DNA from 2 places in the Comamonas sp. Z3 genome. Region 2 is predicted to be linked to the other one. Evidence: riboswitches for the same ligand, from Rfam matches in the RefSeq annotation. Region 2 holds a riboswitch; the other holds the start of a gene.
What was found. Region 2 has a riboswitch for cobalamin ahead of FSY59_RS04305 (nitrite reductase). Riboswitches for the same ligand answer to the same signal wherever they lie in the genome.

Region 1: another riboswitch for cobalamin. It lies ahead of FSY59_RS26835 (ABC transporter substrate-binding protein); the one in region 2 lies ahead of FSY59_RS04305 (nitrite reductase).

The regions. Positions count from the first base shown of each region.
Region 1 covers NZ_VOQU01000013.1:8,897-18,176, forward strand. Annotated here, with positions in the region: gene FSY59_RS26800 (hypothetical protein) at 1-250, opposite strand, end outside; gene infA (translation initiation factor IF-1) at 943-1,206, opposite strand; gene FSY59_RS26810 (hypothetical protein) at 1,230-1,448, opposite strand; gene FSY59_RS26815 (OprD family outer membrane porin) at 2,431-3,819, opposite strand; gene FSY59_RS26820 (pseudoazurin) at 3,809-4,288, opposite strand; gene FSY59_RS26825 (ABC transporter ATP-binding protein) at 4,304-5,107, opposite strand; gene FSY59_RS26830 (iron ABC transporter permease) at 5,104-6,180, opposite strand; gene FSY59_RS26835 (ABC transporter substrate-binding protein) at 6,235-7,170, opposite strand; cobalamin riboswitch at 7,373-7,599, opposite strand; gene FSY59_RS26840 (GNAT family N-acetyltransferase) at 7,658-8,161, shown strand; gene FSY59_RS26845 (DUF1624 domain-containing protein) at 8,310-9,280, shown strand, end outside.
Region 2 covers NZ_VOQU01000001.1:907,663-916,942, reverse strand. Annotated here, with positions in the region: gene FSY59_RS04315 (ATP-binding protein) at 1-853, shown strand, start outside; gene FSY59_RS04310 (VWA domain-containing protein) at 931-1,518, shown strand; cobalamin riboswitch at 1,694-1,933, shown strand; gene FSY59_RS04305 (nitrite reductase) at 2,131-3,402, shown strand; gene FSY59_RS04300 (precorrin-8X methylmutase) at 3,386-4,015, shown strand; gene cobI (precorrin-2 C(20)-methyltransferase) at 4,027-4,767, shown strand; gene cobJ (precorrin-3B C(17)-methyltransferase) at 4,793-5,581, shown strand; gene FSY59_RS04285 (cobalt-precorrin-6A reductase) at 5,613-6,368, opposite strand; gene cbiT (precorrin-6Y C5,15-methyltransferase (decarboxylating) subunit CbiT) at 6,361-7,557, shown strand; gene FSY59_RS04275 (cobalamin biosynthesis protein) at 7,554-7,997, shown strand; gene cobM (precorrin-4 C(11)-methyltransferase) at 7,994-8,788, shown strand; gene cobF (precorrin-6A synthase (deacetylating)) at 8,788-9,280, shown strand, end outside.

The DNA.
Region 1 (9,280 bases), on a different contig from region 2:
GGGGCGGGGCCATGTACACGGGCTGGGGTGCATGGTAGGCCGCGGGACGGCTCCTGCACTTGCGCTTTTCCTTGTACTCGCCGTTGCTCTTCCACTTGCGCTCCACCTTGCATTGGCCATCCCAGTACTCTTCCTTGTGCTCGCGCTTGTGGTGATGGTGATGATGGCGGTCATGTGCCAGGCTGGTCAGAGGTGTGGCAATCAGCGCCATGGGCAGGCAGATGGAAACGAGAGCAAGGGTTTTCTTCATTCTGGATGGGGCAGTCCAAGGCCGGAGCCATGGCTGCATCGGTGTTCAAAACGCTGCGAGCATAAGCGCAATGCACCGAGGAGACTGTATCAATTCATGAGCGCAATTCGCACTGTGGCTGTGCCTTGTGCGTGGGTTGTTGTTCCATGCTCATAAAAAATATGAGCGCCTTACGCAATAAATACAGGAATTTCAGACTATTTTCCATCTGAAATGGAGAATTGGAAAGCGGAAGAAGCTATGTATTAAGTAGCTTTTCTTCGAGGGCTGTTTTGACGTGGACTACGGTAGACACGAAGCCGTGAATGCCATGGCTTCCGGGTCCAGGCATTCCTCCCGGGCCGCGGCGCCGGGATGCCTGCAAGGCCAGTTCGATGATGGCCTGCCTGACAGTGCGGCACCATCAGCAGGGCGGTAGCAGCCATGCCATGGGGCGCAGAGTTCTTGGAGGGATAGTTGGGGTGAGGCCGGTTGCAGCCTTGCTGCTCCGGCTTCCGCATGCCTAAGGGATGTCGGTCAAGGCTGACTGCCGACTCCGGAGGTGATGCAGCATCTGGCGCCAAGTGGCGCGAGCCTGCCTCAAGCGAATTCCGGTGCCAGAGCCCTGATGTTGGCACGATGCTGCTGAGCGGGCGCTTGCGCAGCGCCGAAGCTGGTGGTCGGGGGCCGTCCACCAGATCCACTGCTGATGCTTAGTGGCGGCGCTGCTGCGGCGCGGGATGGCTGTTGTTGGAGCGCTCGATGTGACGGAAGGTCAGGCGACCCTTGTTCAGATCGTAGGGAGACATCTCCAGCGTTACCTTGTCGCCTGCCAGCACGCGAATGCGGTGCTTGCGCATCTTGCCGCCGGAGTAGGCAATCAGCTGGTGGCCGTTGTCCAGCGTTACACGAAAACGGGCGTCCGGCAAAACTTCGTCCACTCTGCCTTGCATTTCAATCAATTCTTCTTTGGCCAAAACATTTCCTTTCAACAAAAAGGTCAGTTCAACTGGTTGTCCAGCACCATACTGCGCCCTTCGGCGAGTGCATATTTGCTGGCCATGTCCGGGGTGTCGAACTGGCGGATAAATCTGAAAATCCGGTCATAGGTTCCGCGACGGATGGAAACCGCTGCAGCAACCTTGCCGGAGTGAGTCATTTGGGTGAGGGCAGTCACAATGTAGTTGCCGACACGCTCTGTGATTTGTTCTGTGTGCATATCGAGTCAACGGGCGGCACCAACCCTGGGCAGGGCATGCCGTCCAATGAAAAATGAAGGAATCCGGCTCTGACGAGTCGGGATCAAATAAGCCAGCCCGCTTGCGGGTGGCTCATGCTTCTTGCCAGGGAATGCTCCGGCTGTATGTAGCCGAGCGTGGGCAACGTGAGATCTGCCTGAGAGATGCTGCGCAGGGCAAGTGCCGCGCAGCAACGCAGATATTATAAAGCATTGCTCTTTTATGCGCAAATCGTAATGAGTCGCGGTGCTGGCAGAGATGGTCGCCGGGTGGCCGGCCCTTGCGCATCGCGCGGCTGATAGGCTGCGCAGGGTGATGGTGTGGAGGTTAAAGCGCTCTTGGCATCCAGGTGGAAGTTGTCATGCAAGGACTGCAAGGCCGCAGCAGCGCTTGCTGCAGAGCTGAGAGGCTCGATCGTGGAAAAAAGGCTTGGCTAATAGGAGAGGGCCGCTGGCTAGCTAAAACGCTGCAAGCCCCTGCTTGTCAGCGCCCCACGATGAAGAGGCGGTACAGCGATTTGCTGCACCATGGGATTAATCATAAACGCAATTGAGAATCGTTCACAAATAACCCTTTGACGTCGAGGACTAAGGGTTGAGGAAGCGGCGGCCAAAGAGTCGGCCATGAACGCCGAGACCAAGGCATGCAGGCCGGCAAGAGAGAGGACCACAGACGGGAACGCGGCAGAAGGCCAGACAGCCAGAGTCAGGCCGGCGGCGATCAATATTGTGGGTGCCCTGCAAGAGGGCGGCTTGTGCAGGTTGCCGCTAACGGGTTGAGACTTTTGCCATCTGGCTGTCACATTTCAAAGGCAAGATGCGTAGCGCTGGGTTCTGGTTGTAGCACTGAAAGATGGCTTGACCCCTGGCGCCAATTCCAAAGCCTCGGCCCCAGTGCCGGGGCTTTTTGCTGGCCCGAAAACGCAGTCCCAACGAATCGCTGGATTGCCGGACTTGTCCAGGTCTACAGGATCTTGAGCGGCAATTCCGCCTGCAGTCGAAGCTGATTCATATTGGCCTCGCCTTGGGCCTTGTTGGTGCGATGCACGCCGTAGCGCAGCTGCAAATTCAGATGCTTCGCCGCCCCATGCTGCACCGTGTATCTGAGCAGAAGGTCGCGTTCCCAGTGCTTGCCCTGGGTTCCCGAATAGCCGAGGTAGCTGGCATACACGGCATTGAGGCGGCTATTGTCGATTCCGGAGCCTCTGGTGTAGGCAACGCCCGCGCTCAACCCCGGGGTGGCGATGGAACCCAGGTCCACATCGTATTTGAGTTGCCAGGACGCTTCGCGCGGGCCGTTGAAGTCGGACAGCTGCATGGCGTTCTCCAACCAGATGGAGCCGCGGTTCACATAGTCAAACGGATTGTTGCCGTTGACCTTCTGGTAGCCGAGGCCGAATCTGTGAGCGCCTGCGACGTAGCTGCTCATCAGGCTCCAGGTGGTGGTGTCAATCTCGCCAGACCTGGCCCTGCCGGTATCGGTGCTGCGATAGAGGTTCAGGTTGAACGACAGCGCACGCTTGTCTGACAGAGGAAGCTTGTAAAAACTTCCCAGGTACGCGGTGTTCCAGTTATCCGCGTATTGTCCGTAGTAGCTGCTCAGCGTCAGATGTGGAACGGGAGTGTCCCATGCTGCGCCTACAAAGCTGAAGGAGCCGCTGGTTACGCCCGAATAGTTGCCCAGCAGGTCGGCACCGTTCTTGCGCGCATTGCGGTCGGCCCAGCCGGTAAATCGCCCGGCCTGCAGCGTGAGTGTGGGGATGTCTCTGCTGATGACTTGCCAGCCCCGATTGCTTTCAGGCAGCAATCGGGTATCGGACGAACTGAAGATCGGTGTCTTGGTCCGCATCTCGCCCACTTTCAGTTCCGTGGAAGAGATTCGGGCTTTCAGTGCAGCGCCGGCACGACCGAAGCTATCCGCAATCTCTTGCCCATCCTTGGCCACGTAGCGAGGCGTTGCCCGTGCATGCTCGGCCTGTGTCCCCAGATTGACGGCGCCATAGGCATGTGCATCGAGCCCCAGGCCGAGAACGCCCTGCGTGTAGCCCGATTCGTAATTGAGCATCAGGCCGTAAGCCGATTCTCGGGCCAGTGTCTGACCTCTTTGTCCGCTGGCCGCACGAAAGCTGCTTCCTTTCTGGTAGTCGAGCTGTTCAAGCAGCATGCGGTTTTGCATATGGAGTGCAGCGCCCTCGACAAAGCCTTTGGCGTCATCTTGTGCCCCGGCAACAGCGCCACCACTGGCGCATAGCATGACGGTGCGCAGTGCCCAAAGACGACAAACACGGACTCTCATCGAATGGATCTTTTCAGTGGCGGCTGCAGGCCCGATGGGCCGGATTTCATTGGCCATGGTGTGGCTCTCTGGATGTTCGGGCTGCGGTCTGGGCGCGTGCAGCGATGTCCTGGAAGCGCTGCCTCGCCTGTTCAGGCACGTCATCCGGTACTGATAGCTGGGACAAGGGGCTGTCGCCGACCTGGATCAGCATCACCATGCCCATTGCATAGTGGGGCTGGCACTTGACGCCGTAAAGACCTGGCGCGGTCATGGTGACCGTGATTTCCTGATTGGTCTTGCCTCTGAAGAGCGTCGCGCCTGCCGGCGCCATCCCCGCGATGGATACCGCATCGTGCCCGCTGCTGGTCGCGAGGAATTTGACGCTGTCGCCTGCTGCGATCCTGACGAACTCGGGCTCGTACGCCATGGCTCCGTGAGGACCTCGGTTGAGCATCTTGATTTCGATGGTTTCTGCTGTGGCGAAGTGCCCTGACAAACTGCAGGCAAGCAAGGCGGCAATACGGATGGCGCTGGGAGCAGGCATGGGGAACTTTCGGTTTTAGTGACTGGCCATCGCTTGAAAGCGCAGCACGTGGCTGCCGTCTTCCGGATCCAGCAAGGCGCGCACCTGAACCTGAAAGACTTGCTGCAGCAAATCCGGACTCAGCACCTCCAGGGGCTTGCCCAGCTGAACCAGGCGGCCCTGATGCATGACGGCCAGACGGTCGCAGGCCATGGCTTGGTTGAGGTCGTGCAGCGCGATCACCTTGGTGATGGGAAGCTTCCGGATCAGCTGCATCAGCGAAAGTTGTTGGTGGATATCGAGGTGGTTGCAGGGTTCGTCGAGCAGCATCAACTGGGGCTGTTGCGCCAGAGCCCGTGCAATATGTGCTCTCTGGCGCTCGCCGCCCGACAAGGTGTTCCAGCGGCTGCCTGCCTTGGATAGCAGGCCGACATCGCGCAGCGCATCTTTGACGATGTTCTGGTCGGAGGTCGACAAAGGAGCCAACGCGGACAGCCAGGGCGTTCGCCCGAGCTCCACGGCCTCGGCCACGGTGATGGCATCGAGGGTGTCGGCGTCCTGCGCCACCAAGGCCAGCCGGCGCGCCACGGCACGCCTTGGCAGGCGCCGCAGTGCCTGTCCCCCCAGCAGCACCTCGCCCGAGCTGGGCTTGAGCACACCGGATAGCAGTCGCAGCAGGCTGGATTTACCCGAGCCGTTCGGCCCTATGAGTCCCAGCATTTCACCCGGCTGCACTTGCAGGCAGACCTGCTGGACAATGGCTGTGCCACGCGCCTTCCAGCTGATATCGCATGCTTCAAGCGCGACAATGTCCGGCTTGGCGAGGGGGTCAGGCGTCATGCATGACCTCTTCGGCCTCTGAGCAAAATGCCGGCAAACACCGGCGCGCCGACCAGGGCGGTGATGACGCCAATGGGCAGAACCTGTCCGTTGATCAGGGTGCGTGAAACCACATCGGCGGCAATCAGGAAGATGGCTCCGATCAAGGCGCTGGCCGGGATCAGGCGCCCATGGCGCACGCCAACCAGCAGACGGGCCGCATGAGGAATCACCAAGCCCACGAAGCCAATCGCTCCGACCACGGAAACCATGACGGCTGTCATCAAGGCAGCTGCCAGCAGCAGGGTCAGCTGCACGCGGCGCACGGGCACTCCCAGCGCGGCGGCCGATTCGCTGCCGAAGGTGAACGCGTCCAGAGAGCGGGCATGCATCAGACACACCAGCACTCCTGCCATAGTCACCGATGCCGTCAAAACCGTATCGGGCCAGCGCACGCCGCTCAGGTTGCCGAGCAGCCAGAACATGATGCCGCGCGCCTGCTCGGCACTGCCGGACTTGGTGATGATTAACGAGGTCAGCGCATTGAACAGCTGCGAGCCGGCAATGCCGGCCAGCACGATTTGCCCGCCGTTACGCAGGCCGCCATTGCCAGCGGCATGGGCCAGCAAGGCCACCAGGGCAAATGCGCAAACCGCTCCGAGGAAAGCCCCGGTGCTCATCGATACCAAGCCCGCACCCAGGCCGGCGACCGAAACCAGCACGGCCCCCGTGGAAGCGCCTGCTGAAATGCCCAGCAGGTAGGGCTCGGCCAAGGCATTGCGCAGCAGGGACTGCAGAACAACGCCGCAGACGGCCAGCCCGGCCCCGCAGCTGGCTGCGACCAGGGCTCTGCTCAGGCGGTAATTCCAGACAATGCCCGCATTGATGGGGTCTATGACGTAGCTGGTGCCCAGCATTTGATTTGCGAGCACCTCGTATACGATGCGGGCGGAGATATCGGTCTCGCCAATCGCTATGCCGGACACGACGGCCAGCAGCAGCAAGGCCGCTGCTGCGGCCCCGAGCAGGGCGGCGCGCAGCAACCGGCCGGCCGGTAGATGCGGTCTGGAAAGGCTCGGCGTGTAGGTATTCATGGCTCAGCGGCCGGGGCAAGGTGCGCCGGCATGCGGACTTCGTTGATGCCTGGCTTATTTGGAGAGGCCTTCGATCGTCAGCACCGCATTGGCAATCTGCTCCATGCCGTCCACCTGGCGGATGGATCCCTGCAGGGCATCGGCGTCGACGATCACGATGCGGCCGTTCTTGACGGCATCCATGTGCTGGGTGACGGGATCCTTCTTGAGGAAGTCCAGCTTTTTCTGGTAGTCGTCTGCGGGGAAGCGGCGACGGTCCATGCGGGCAACGATCAAAATCGAGGGATTGGCCCTGGCAATCGTCTCCCAGCCCACGGTCGGCCACTCCTCTGCGGATGTGATGACGTTGCGCAAGCCCAGAGCTTGCATCATGTAGCCGGCCACGCCGTTCTTGCCGGCCATATAGGGGTCGGCGGCCAGGTCTGCGCTGGAGAACCACAGTGCGGCAGACAGGTTCTGGAGCCCGGAGGATTTGACCTTGGCCACGGCCTGGGTCTGGCGATCGCTCAGCGCTTTGACCAGGCTTTCGCCGCGGGCCTCGACATCAAAAGCCTGGGCCAGCTGGCGAATGCCTTTGTACAGGGCTTTCACGTCGTAGCTGGCAGTACGCGTGCCGTCCGATCCCACAAGATTGTTCTTGCCTTCGCAGTCGGCAGGCATGGCATAGGTGGCGATGCGCAGATCATGGAATTGCTCGCGCGTGCCCACCACGCCATCCTTGCCCACCATCCATTCAAACTGCGAAACCACCAAGGCGGGGCGCTTGCCGAGGACCGACTCGAAGCTGGGAATGTTGTCGGACAGGCGTGGCACCTTGTCGTTGACAGCCTTGAAGCGGGGCTGTACCGGGTTGAACCAGAGCGCTGTTCCGACAACCTTGTCGCCCAGGCCGAGGGCATAAAGCATTTCAGTGCCTGCCTGACCTATGGTGACCACCGAGGTGGGCGCCTTGTCGAGAGTGAGGGTGTAGCCGCAGTTTTGCAGTTGCACAGGAAAGTCGGTTGCATGAGCGGAAAATGCGGTAGCGAGCAGGGCAGTGCTGGCAAGGCTTCGAAGCAGCATCGGAATATCTTTCCAGAAGCGGCGAAAAGCACCTTGGAAGACATAGCAGGACACGCGCCTGAACTTTGCCTTGAGTGGCAGCACGTTAGCGGAGCGATGAAATGCTCACTTCCCGGACACCCCGCCGGCAATGAATTGTTGGTGCTCTGGCAGGTCTCCTGACTGGCAAATCATCGCTGGCTCATCGCCTTCCCAAACAGATGTTCAGTGGCTGTGTGATGGCTGGCTCATTGCCTACAGTTGCGGGGGCAGTTCCATTTCACGGGCCGGCCCCGAAGGTGCCTGACCACTGGATTCCCTCATGCATTCGCCGCAGCGCACGCATGTTCTTGTGAAACCAAAGTTGCGGTAATGTAGCTGATTTTGTAGCAACAGTCCCAAGCCAAGACGACGAATGAGCTCGGATTGCCTCTCCATGCCCCGCTTGCAAGACATTTCCATCCAGCGCGTTCGTGAATTGCATCAGGTTCACAGCTTTCTGCAAAGCGCACGTGTTTCCATGTTCGGAGGGCGCATCGCTTCACTGGAAATTCCCGAGGATCTTCGCCATTTCGAAGAGACCTATCTGTCGGGCAGCGGCTGCATGCTGGCGGCTCTCGATGCTGACCAAAGCGTGCAGGCCACGATTGCCTGCCGGGACTATGACGGCAGATTTGCGCAACTGGATTTCGGACCGCAGAAGGTGGTCGAGGTCGTGCGCCTGTTTGTCGCGCCGCAATTCCGGCGCTCAGGCGTGGGGCAGGCGATGCTGGATGTGCTGATGCACCATGCTCTGGCCCAGCAGGTGCAAGTGCTTTATCTGCACACCCATCCATTCCTGCAGGGAGCTCTTGAGTTCTGGCAAAGACAGGGCTTTGCGGTGATCGAGCGCGAAGAAGACCCGCTATGGCAGACCGTTCATATGCAGCGTCTCATGTGAAGCTTGGGAGAGCTGTCCAAGGCTCGGGCTGTCGACCGGGTCCTCGACCTGCGCATTGGAAGCGGAGGTGAAATCGAGCATGTCTGCGCCAGACACCGGGTATGAATTGTTATGATATTGATAATTCGATATCAATAAAGCCAACAACTTGTCCTCTCTGTCTTCTCCATCAGCAAGTGCTGGCCGTCTGCAATCGATCGATGCGCTGCGTGGTCTGGTCATGCTGTTCATGTTGCTCGACCATGTCCGTGAAACCTTTTATCTGCATCTGCAGGTTCCCGACCCCATGGTCGTGGCTGACACTCCGCCCGGCCTGTTTTTCCCGCGCATGCTGGCCCATTTGTGTGCGCCGGTATTCGTGTTTTTGACGGGCCTGGGGGCGTATCTGTATGCCAGCCGGCATGCCGGGGCTGCTCAGGCGCGCACCGCATCCGGCTTTTTGTGGCGGCGCGGCCTGTTCTTGGTGCTGCTGGAGGTGACGGTCGTCAACTTTGCCTGGACCTTCCAATTTCCTCCCGCCAAGATCTTTCTGCAGGTGATCTGGGCGATCGGTCTCTCCATGCTGGCCCTGTCGGTGCTGGTATGGCTGCCACGCAAGGCATTGCTGCTGCTGGGGCTGGTGCTGATTGCGGGGCACAACCTGCTCGATGGTCTGCATTTTCCTGCGGGCCACGTGATGCATATGCCCTGGGCGATCCTACATGACCGTGGCTGGCTGGAGCTGGCTGGAGTGCAACTGCGCACGTCCTATCCTCTGCTGCCCTGGATCGGCGTGATTGCTCTGGGCTACGGCATCGGTCCGTGGTTTGGCAAAGCCTGTGATTCGGCGCAGCGCAGCCGTTGTCTGCTGATGGCAGGCATTGCCTCCCTGCTGGGCTTTGCGATGCTGCGCACGCTCAATGTCTATGGTGATGCGCCCTGGCTGGCCGGTACGAATGCGCTGCAGACACTGATGTCCTGGTTCAACGTCACCAAGTATCCGCCCTCGCTGTTGTTCCTGATGTTGACGCTCGGTATCGGCTTGCTGCTGCTATGCGCCTTCGAGAACGCCGCAGGCCGCACCGGGCTGCAAATGCTGGCCACCTTGGGGGCCGCACCCATGTTCTTTTATGTGCTGCA
Region 2 (9,280 bases):
CATCGTCGATGTGCTGCTTGATGTGGCAGCCTCCGGCATCAATCGCATAGAGCGCGACGGGATCTCGCACAGCCATGCTGCACGCTTTGTGCTGGTCGGCACCATGAACCCCGAGGAAGGCATGCTGCGCCCGCAGTTGCTGGACCGCCTGGGCCTTTGTGTGCAATTGGACAATCCCCAGGACCCGCAGCTGCGCAGCAGCATCGTCAAGGCAAGGCTGCGCTTTGACCTGGACCCCCAGGGCTTTGTGCAATCCCATGCGGCCCGCCAGCAGGAGATCCGCCAGCGGCTGGCGCAGGCCCGCAGCCGTTGCCGCAATGCCTCGGAGCTGGCCTGGAGCGATGCCGTCCACGAGGCCGTGGCCCTGCAATGCATAGCCGCCCAGGTGGACGGACTGCGTGCCGATCTGGTCATGCTGCGCGCTGCGCGCGCCCTGGCAGCCTGGCAAGGCAGTCACAGCATCACGCCAGCCCATGTGGCCGAAGTCGCGCCACTGGTACTGCAGCATCGTGCTGCCCAGCCAGACCCGGGCAGCGCCAGTCAGCCCCAGCAGACTCCCGCAGGCACAGCTTCGGCCGTGCCCGCTGCGCCATCCAGCACGGATCGCAAAGACCGCACAGAGCCTGGTATCCAGGCGTCAGCATCCCCTTCAACGGCCTCCCGCGAGCCCGGCGCCACCGGCTCCTTGCCTCAAGACGCCGGCCCGGGCCTCGAACAGCCGCCTGCCGGCTGGGGTCAGGCTCAAGCCGTGAGCAGCGTCGTCTTCGAGCCTCAACAGGCCGACGCCATGGCACAGGCAGCCCTGGAGGCCCTGGCCGCAAAAAAAGCCCGGGCCTCCGGTCTGCTGCGCTGAGCGCCGGCCGGGGGCAAGTCGGCTCCGCCAACCAAGGTCTGGCCCTGGCCAGCCATGCCGTATCCAGCGTCCACAAGATGCCAGGGGCATCGATTGACTGGACTGCCACCCTGCGCCAGCGCCAGGGGCTGCCACTGGCACCCGCCCATCTGCGCTGGCACCAGCCCGAGGGAACGGTGCGCAGGCAACACCTGTTCCTGCTGGACTGCTCGGCCTCGATGGTGGAGAGCGGCGCGTTTGCCCAGGCCAAGGGCCTGCTGCTGCAGTGGCTGCGCCGGGCCTATCTGCAGCGCGAAGCCGTGGCCCTGCTGTGCTTCGGCGCAGGCCGCCTGCACTGGCTGCTGGAGCCCACGCGGGCGCCACGCTGGAATGCCGAACTGATCGAGCCGCTACGCGGCGGTGGCGGCACACCGCTGGCCCAGGCCCTGGAGTCAGGCTGGCAGATGGCGGCCAGATACTCCCGGCAACCATCCTGCCTGTGGCTGCTCAGCGACTTCCGCAGCCCCGATGTGCTGCAGCTGGAGCGCGGCCCCGTACCTGCCGTGGCACAGATTCTGGTGGACTGTGAAAACGCTGCGGGCCAGAGCACACGTCGGTTTGGCGGTGCCGAGCGACTGGCAAAGGTCTGGCCGAACACCCTTCGGCTACCGCTGGAATTCACCTGAAAAAGACCTCTATCGCTTAGCAGAAAAGCGCCAGTAGCTATCTACTTTGATAATCATCTGACAAGACATCACGCCGCTCCGCCTGCTCGTCTTATCGATACCTGGTAGCCGCACAGGCGGCAGGAAAGCTGCCACCAGGCCGATGAATTGGGCCGTGTGCACCAGGTTTATCGCGTAAGATCGCGCCACCACAGGTGCCTCATGGCGTGCTCTGCGCGCGGAGGTGAAACGAGAAGCAGGTGAATGGAATCTCCATCAATCCTGCACTGCACCCGCAACGGTAATCAGAGATATGGCGATGCACGCTCTGGCCCACGGCCATGGCCGCCACTGCGAAAGCGGGAAGGCGCATCGACATGCCACCCTCAGGTGGGCTCTGTAAGTCCGGAGACCGGCCTGATGTGTACAAGGCGCAGCGGGATTGCATGTGGCTTGTGATATGCCGACGCCTGCGTGCGGCTCATCACCTCTTCATTTCCCTCTGCACATTTCCTTTGTCTGGCCCGGGTATCGGCCAAACCGACCGTGGATGACCTATGTTGCATGGAATTTGCCAGTCAGATTTGTCCCAGTGGGCCGGCCGTGCCCTGGCCGCCTCGCCTGGAGCAGCGCTTGTCCAGCCCTGAGCCCATCCAGATTCGCGGCTGGTGCCCCAGCACCTGGAAGCCCATGCAGGCACAGGACGGCTGGATCGTTCGCGTGCGCCCTCGCTGCGCGTCTCTCAGCGCCGCTCAATGGCTGGTATTGGCCGAGCTCGCACGAACCCACGCCTCAGGCCAGATCGAGCTGACGCGCCTCGGCAATCTGCAATTGCGCGGCGTGCGCGAATCGGCGCTGCCTGCCCTGCGCGCGGCGCTCGTTGTCTCCAGACTGGCTCCTGCTGATGAACAGGCAGATCTGGCGCCTGCCGTGCACTGCACGCCGTTCTACGCCAGAGGAGATCGCACCCACGCACTGGCTCTGGCCCTTTCCGTGGCAGTGGCGCGGGATCTAAGTCCCCTGACCCTGCAACAGCAGGACATGTCTGCCCTGCCCGGCAAATTCGACATGCTGGTCGACGACCCGCAGTGCCATCTCCAAAGCCTGAGCTCCGACCTTCAGCTATGGCCCTGCGCCGATGGGCGCTATGGGCTTGCGCTGGGCCAATCGGCAGACTGGTACGGTTTTGAGAGCGCACCGGCAGCCGTCCAGGCCGCCGTACGGATTGCACTGTGGTTTGCCCGTGAGCGCAGCGCGCAGGCGGCAGGCCGATTGCGCGCCCTTGCAAAGCCCATTGACCTTCAGGCCTGCGGGCTCGCCAGGGCCAGTCATCACCTTGAGCCCCGCACTCAGGACAAGACCACTGCCAAGCCGTTGCGGCCCGGAGCACTCAACCCTCACGGCCTGCTGCTGGGCGCCCCGCTGGGGCGCCTGGACGCATGGGCCATACAGAAGCTTGCGGCTCCGATGCCCGAACAGGCGGAGATCCGGGTCACGCCCTGGAGATCCTTGCTGCTGCCGAACAAGCATCTGGATTCACTGCCTGCCCGGCTTGATTCCTGGGACTGGATCCGCCAGTCCACCGATGTGCGCCTGCGGGTCTCGGCCTGCACCGGCGCCCCCAACTGCCCTCAGGCCCATATCCCGGCCCAGTCCATGGCCCTGCGGTTCGCCAGCTCACAGGCGGCGGACCGGCATCTTCATATCAGCGGCTGCGCCAAGCTCTGTGCCCTGCCTGCCGATGCGACAAATGTGGTGTTTGCCAGCCAGGACGCAGCGGGCCAGATATGGCTGCACGCCAGCCCCGCCGAAGCACAGCCATCGGCCCGGGCCTCCATTCCCTATCGGCCTCTGGACTCCGATCCACACGATATACAGCAACAACTCAATGACCTACAACTATGAAAAGTGCGGTGAAGAGATTTACCGGCAATCGTTCAGCATCATCCGCCGCGAGGCCGATCTCAAGCGCTTCAACCCCGTGGAAGAGCGGGTCGCCTGCCGCATGATTCACGCAGCCGGCATGGTGGAGCTGGCCGCGCACATCCATTTCTCCCCGACCTTTGCCGCAGCCGCGGAAGCCGCGCTGCAGCGCGGAGCACCCGTACTCTGCGATGCACGCATGGTCAGCGAGGGCATCACGCGCAAGCGCCTGTCGGCCCAAAACCCCATCATCTGCACCCTGCAGGACCCGCGTGTGCCAGCGCTGGCCGCCGATATGGGCAACACCCGCAGCGCCGCAGCACTGGAGCTGTGGCGCGAGCATCTGGACGGCGCCGTAGTCGCCATCGGCAATGCGCCGACGGCCCTGTTTCATCTGCTCCATATGCTGCAGGACCCGCACTGCCCGCGCCCGGCCGCCATCGTCGGCTGCCCGGTCGGCTTTGTGGGAGCGGCGGAGTCCAAGGACGCGCTGCGCGAGTGGGGACAGATTCCGTTTGCCATCGTGCAAGGGCGCCTCGGCGGCTCCGCCATCACGGTTGCCGCCATCAACGCGCTGGCAACCACGGTGGAGTAGGAAGAGTCACCATGAATCACGGAAAAATCTTCTGCGTGGGACTGGGCCCCGGCGATCCCGACATGATGAGCGTGAAGGCCGACCGCCTGCTGAGAAACGCCCGTCATGTGGCCTACTTCCGCAAGCGCGGTCACCCGGGCAAGGCACGGCAACTGGTCAACGGCCTGCTGCATGCCGAGGTCACGGAGTACCCGATGGAGTACCCGCTGACCACGGAAATTCCGCACGACGACCCGCGCTATATCGCCCAGTTGTCCAGTTTCTATCAGGACTGGCAGGTCCGGCTGACGCAGCTCACGCGCAGCGAGGATGTGATCGTGCTCTGCGAAGGCGATCCGTTCTTCTACGGCTCCTTCATGCACCTCTATGTGCGTCTGCGCCAAGCTGAACAGGTGACCGTGGAAGTGCTGCCCGGCATCCCCGGCATGGTGGGCTGCTGGCATGCCACCGGCATTCCCATGACCTGGGGTGACGATGTGATGAGCGTGCTGCCCGCGACCTTGCCCGATACGCCGCTGCGCGAGCATATGGCGCGCTCGGACGCGCTGGTCATCATGAAAGTGGGACGGCATCTGGGACGCATCCGTGGGCTGCTGGACGAACAAGGCAAGCTGGACCGTGCCTGGCTGGTCATCAACGGCACCATGAGCGATCAGCAGGTCATGCCGCTGCGCGATGCGCCCGATCGCTGCCCTTACTTCGCCATCATCGTCGTGCACGGCCAGGGCCGCCGCCCGGCCAATGACATGTGATCGCGCCGCCATGAGCAAGACCTCAATGACTCCACAACTCTTGGTGCTGGGCCTGGGCCCGGGCGATGATGCCTTGCTGACGCAGCAGGTACGCGACAGCATTGCCAGCGCCAGCGATGCATTCGGCTACTTTCCTTACGTAGCGCGGCTGCAGGGCCTGGAGCACCTGCAACTGCATGCCAGCGACAACCGTGAGGAGCTGGAGCGTGCGCGCAACGCCTTGAATCTTGCAGCCCAGGGCCGCAAGGTGCTGATGCTCTCGTCGGGCGACCCGGGCGTGTTCGCCATGGCCAGTGCCGTGTTCGAGACGCTGGAGCAGGCCTGCCCCGAGGAGCATGCCCGCTGGCAAGGCGTGGACGTGCAGGTGCAGCCGGGCATCACCGCCATGCTGGCAGCAGCAGCCCGCCTGGGCGCCCCCTTGGGACATGACTTCTGCACCATCAATCTGTCCGACAACCTCAAACCCGCCAGCATCATCGAGCGCCGCGTCCGTCTGGCCGCCCAGGCCGATTTCGCCATGGCCTTCTACAACCCCTGCTCGCGCTCGCGCCCCGAAGGCTTCTCGCGCGCCCTGCAGGTGCTGCAGCAGGAGTGCGAGCCCGAGCGCCTGATCTGCTTTGCCCGCAACGTAAGTCGCCCCGATGAGACGCTGCGGGTCGTGAAGCTGCTGGATGCACGGGCCGATATGGCCGATATGCGCACGGTGGTGATCGTAGGCAACAGCCAGACCAGGCAGGTGGGCAAGCATGTCTACACCCCGCGCAGCTATGAAGCCTTCAGCAGCGCCCCTTCTATTGTGAGCGACCATGCCTGAGTACGCTCAAGGTCCTGCCGCGCAAAAGTGCTCAGCAGCACTGCTGCTGCAGCCACTCCATGGCCTGCTGCGGGTTCTGGCACTGGGCGCGCGGCGCCAGCACCGGTCTGTCGACCATGATGACGGCAATACCCAGTTGCCGCGCGGCCTCGATCTTGGCATAGGTATCTGCGCCACCGGCATTCTTGCTGACGATGCAGTCGATGCGGTACTGCCCGAGCAGCGCCAGCTCATCGGCGAGCCGAAATGGGCCGCGCGCCACGATCAGCTCATAGCTGGATGCCGGCAACGGCAAGGCACCGCCCTCCTGGTCGATGACGCGCAGCACAAACTGGTGCTCGCCGGCCAGGCCCGCAAACGCCGCCAGCTGCTTGCGCCCTATGGCCAGAAACACCCGCTTCAAAGACCGACTCAAGGCCTGTGCGGCAGCCGCCATATCCGGCACATGCTGCCATTGATCGCCGGGCAGCGCCTGCCAGGCTGGCCGCTCCATGGACAGCAGGGGCAGATCCAGTTGGGCGCAGGCCGCGATGGCATTGGCACTCATCTGTGCCGCGAACGGGTGGGTGGCGTCGATGACATGGGTGATGTGATGCGCACTCAGGTAATCGACCAACCCCTGCACGCCGCCAAAGCCACCCACACGCACCGGCAGGGCCGGAGTACGGCGCGTCTGGGTGGCCCCGGCATAGGAATAGATGGCTTGCACCCCGGCCTCATGCAGCAGCGTGGACAACATATAGGCATCGAAAGTGCCGCCTAACAGGAGAACTTGGGTCATGGCCAATCCGTGGCTTTCAATTATCGGAATTCATCCATCAGGGCTGGAGGGCCTGAACCCTGCAGCGCGACGAGCCCTGGATGATGCCAGTGTTGTGTTCGGCAGTCCGCGTCATCTGGCGCTGGCACAAGCAGGGACGCGCGGCAGGGCCTGGCCCGTCCCCTTCAGCGTCGATCCAGTGCTGCAGCTGCGCGGACAGCCAGGCGTGGCCGTGCTGGTGTCCGGCGATCCGTTTCACTTCGGTGCCGGTGCATCGCTGGCCAGGCACCTGGAGCTGGGCGAGTGGCGCAATTATCCTCAAGCCTCGACATTTGCCTGGGTTGCGGGCGAGCTGGGCTGGTCCCAGGAGCGCACCCACTGTCTGGGCCTGCATGCCCGCAGCCTGAGCAGCCTGACGCCTCTGCTGGCGCCTCAAGAGCGCTTTATCTGCCTGCTGCGTGACGGCCCGGCCGCTCACACCCTGGCACAGTGGCTGCTGCAGCAGGGCTGGGGTGACAGCCCGCTGTGGCTGGTGGAGCAGGCAGGCAGCGATCAGCAGGACATCCGCAGTGGCACGGCGCGCGAGCTGGCATCGCTGTTGGCAACCCAGCCGGCCAAGGCCCCCGTGACTGCGGCTTTCGAAGCGCGCGGCGGAAAAGGTCTGCCCCAGGTGCCAGGCCTGCCCGTCAGTGAGTTTGCACATGACGGGCAGATCACCAAAAGCCCGGTGCGCGCCATGACGCTGGCCGCGCTGGCACCGCGAAAAGGCGAGTGGCTCTGGGATCTGGGGGCAGGTTCGGGCTCGGTCGCCGTCGAGTGGTGCCTGGCTGGCGGCCAGGCCATCTGCGTGGAGCAGCATGGCGCGCGTGCAGCCAATATTGCGCAGAATGCTGAGCGCTATGCGACAGGGCTCGAAGTGGTTCATGGCCACGCCCTGGCAGCCCTGCCCCGTCTGCAGCCAGAGCCGCAGGCCGTCTTTGTCGGCGGCGGCTTCAGCGCCGAGCTGTTCGATGCCCTATGCATGCGCCTCTCCGGGCCTTGGCGGCTGGTGGTGAATGCCGTGGCGCTGCACACCCAGGCGCTGCTGCTGGAATTGCACCGCACGCATGGCGGCCAGCTGTATCAGCTGCAATGGAGCGAAGCACAGGGCCTGGGCAGCATGCATTCCTGGACCCCGTCTCGCCCTCTGGTGCAGTGGGTCTGGAGCAGCCAATGAGATATTTGTTCGCGGGCTGGGGCTTCCAGGCCTCGGCTCTGCCCCAGTCATTCGAAAGCTGCTGGAGCCAAGCCGCCCAGGCCCTGGCGAGCGCAGACACGGTCGGCTGCCGCTGGACCTTCGCCCTGCTCTCCAGCAGAAGCCAGACGCCGGCGGCTGGCGCCCTGCAGGACTGGGCCCGCCAGAGGCTTGCGCAGATAGACTGGAAGAGCTTTGCCGACAGCGCGATTGCGCATATCGCCACACCGTCGCATTCCCCAAGATTGCAGCAGCGCTTTGCCACCGGCAGCGTCGCAGAAGCGCTGGCCCTGCATGCCGGCGCCGCTCTGGCACATAGCCGGCTGCTGGTGCTACGCACCGTTTCGGCAGACCGACGTGCGACGCTGGCGATTGCTGGCCTGCCGCTGCCCACACCACCTATTCCTGGAGTTTTGCCTTGACCGTTCATTTCATCGGAGCCGGCCCCGGTGCGGCCGACCTCATCACCGTTCGCGGGCGTGATCTGCTGGCCGCCGCGCCTGTGTGCCTGTATGCAGGCTCGCTGGTACCCAGCGAGCTGCTGGCACACTGCCCTGCCGGAGCCCGTCTCGTCAACACCGCCCCCATGTCACTGGAAGACATCGTGGCCGAAATCCAGACCGCACACGAACAAGGGCTGGATGTCGCCCGTCTGCATTCCGGTGACCTGAGCATCTGGTCTGCCATGGGTGAGCAGCTGCGCGCCCTGCGCGAACTGGACATCCCCTACACCGTCACGCCCGGTGTCCCCGCTTTCAGTGCCGCAGCCGCGGCGCTGGAAGCCGAGCTGACTCTGCCCGGCTCCTGCCAGTCGGTGGTGCTGACACGCACCTCGGGGCGGGCCTCGAGCATGCCCGAGGGCGAGACCCTGGCCGCCTTCGCGGCGACCGGTGCCGTGCTGGCGATTCATCTGTCGGTCCATGTGGCCGAGCAGGTGCAGCAGGAGCTCACCAGCCATTACGGCGCAGACTGCCCGGCGGCCATTGTCTGGCGTGCCTCATGGCCCGACGAGCAGCTGCTGCGCACCCGTGTCGGAGATATTGCCAGCGCAGCCCGGTCCAATCCGCTGCAGCGCAGCGCGCTGATCCTGGTCGGTGCCACGCTGAGCCAGCAGGACTTCGGCAACAGCCGGCTCTATGCCGATGACTACGATCGCCGCTACCGTCCGCGCGGCGACGAACCGCGCTTCCCTCGCGGAACCGAGGACGCCTGATGCTGGAGCTGTTTCTGATCGGCATCGGTACCGGCAACCCCGATCACCTCACCCGGGAAGCCGAAAAAGCGATTCGCAGCGCCGACCTGGTGCTGCTGCCGCACAAGGAAGACAGCAAGGCCGAGCTGGCCCAGGTCCGCCTGTCCCTGCTGCAGGAGCTGGATGTGCAGCACAACTGCATCGCCCACTTCGACATGCCGCAACGCCGCCAGCAGGGCAACGACTACGACCAGCAGGTAGACGAATGGCACGATGCCATTGCCCGGCGCTGGCAAGCCAGTCTTCAGCACCATCTGCCTGCTCGCTCGGGACGCGTGGCCCTGCTCGTCTGGGGCGACCCTGCCCTCTACGACAGCACGCTGCGCATTGCCTCGCGCCTGGGCCTGGCCCGCGAACAGGTGCGCGTCGTGCCTGGCATCACCTCCATGCAGGTGCTGTGCAGTGCCCACGGCATTGCCCTCAATGAAATCGGCGAGCCCTTTCTGATCACCA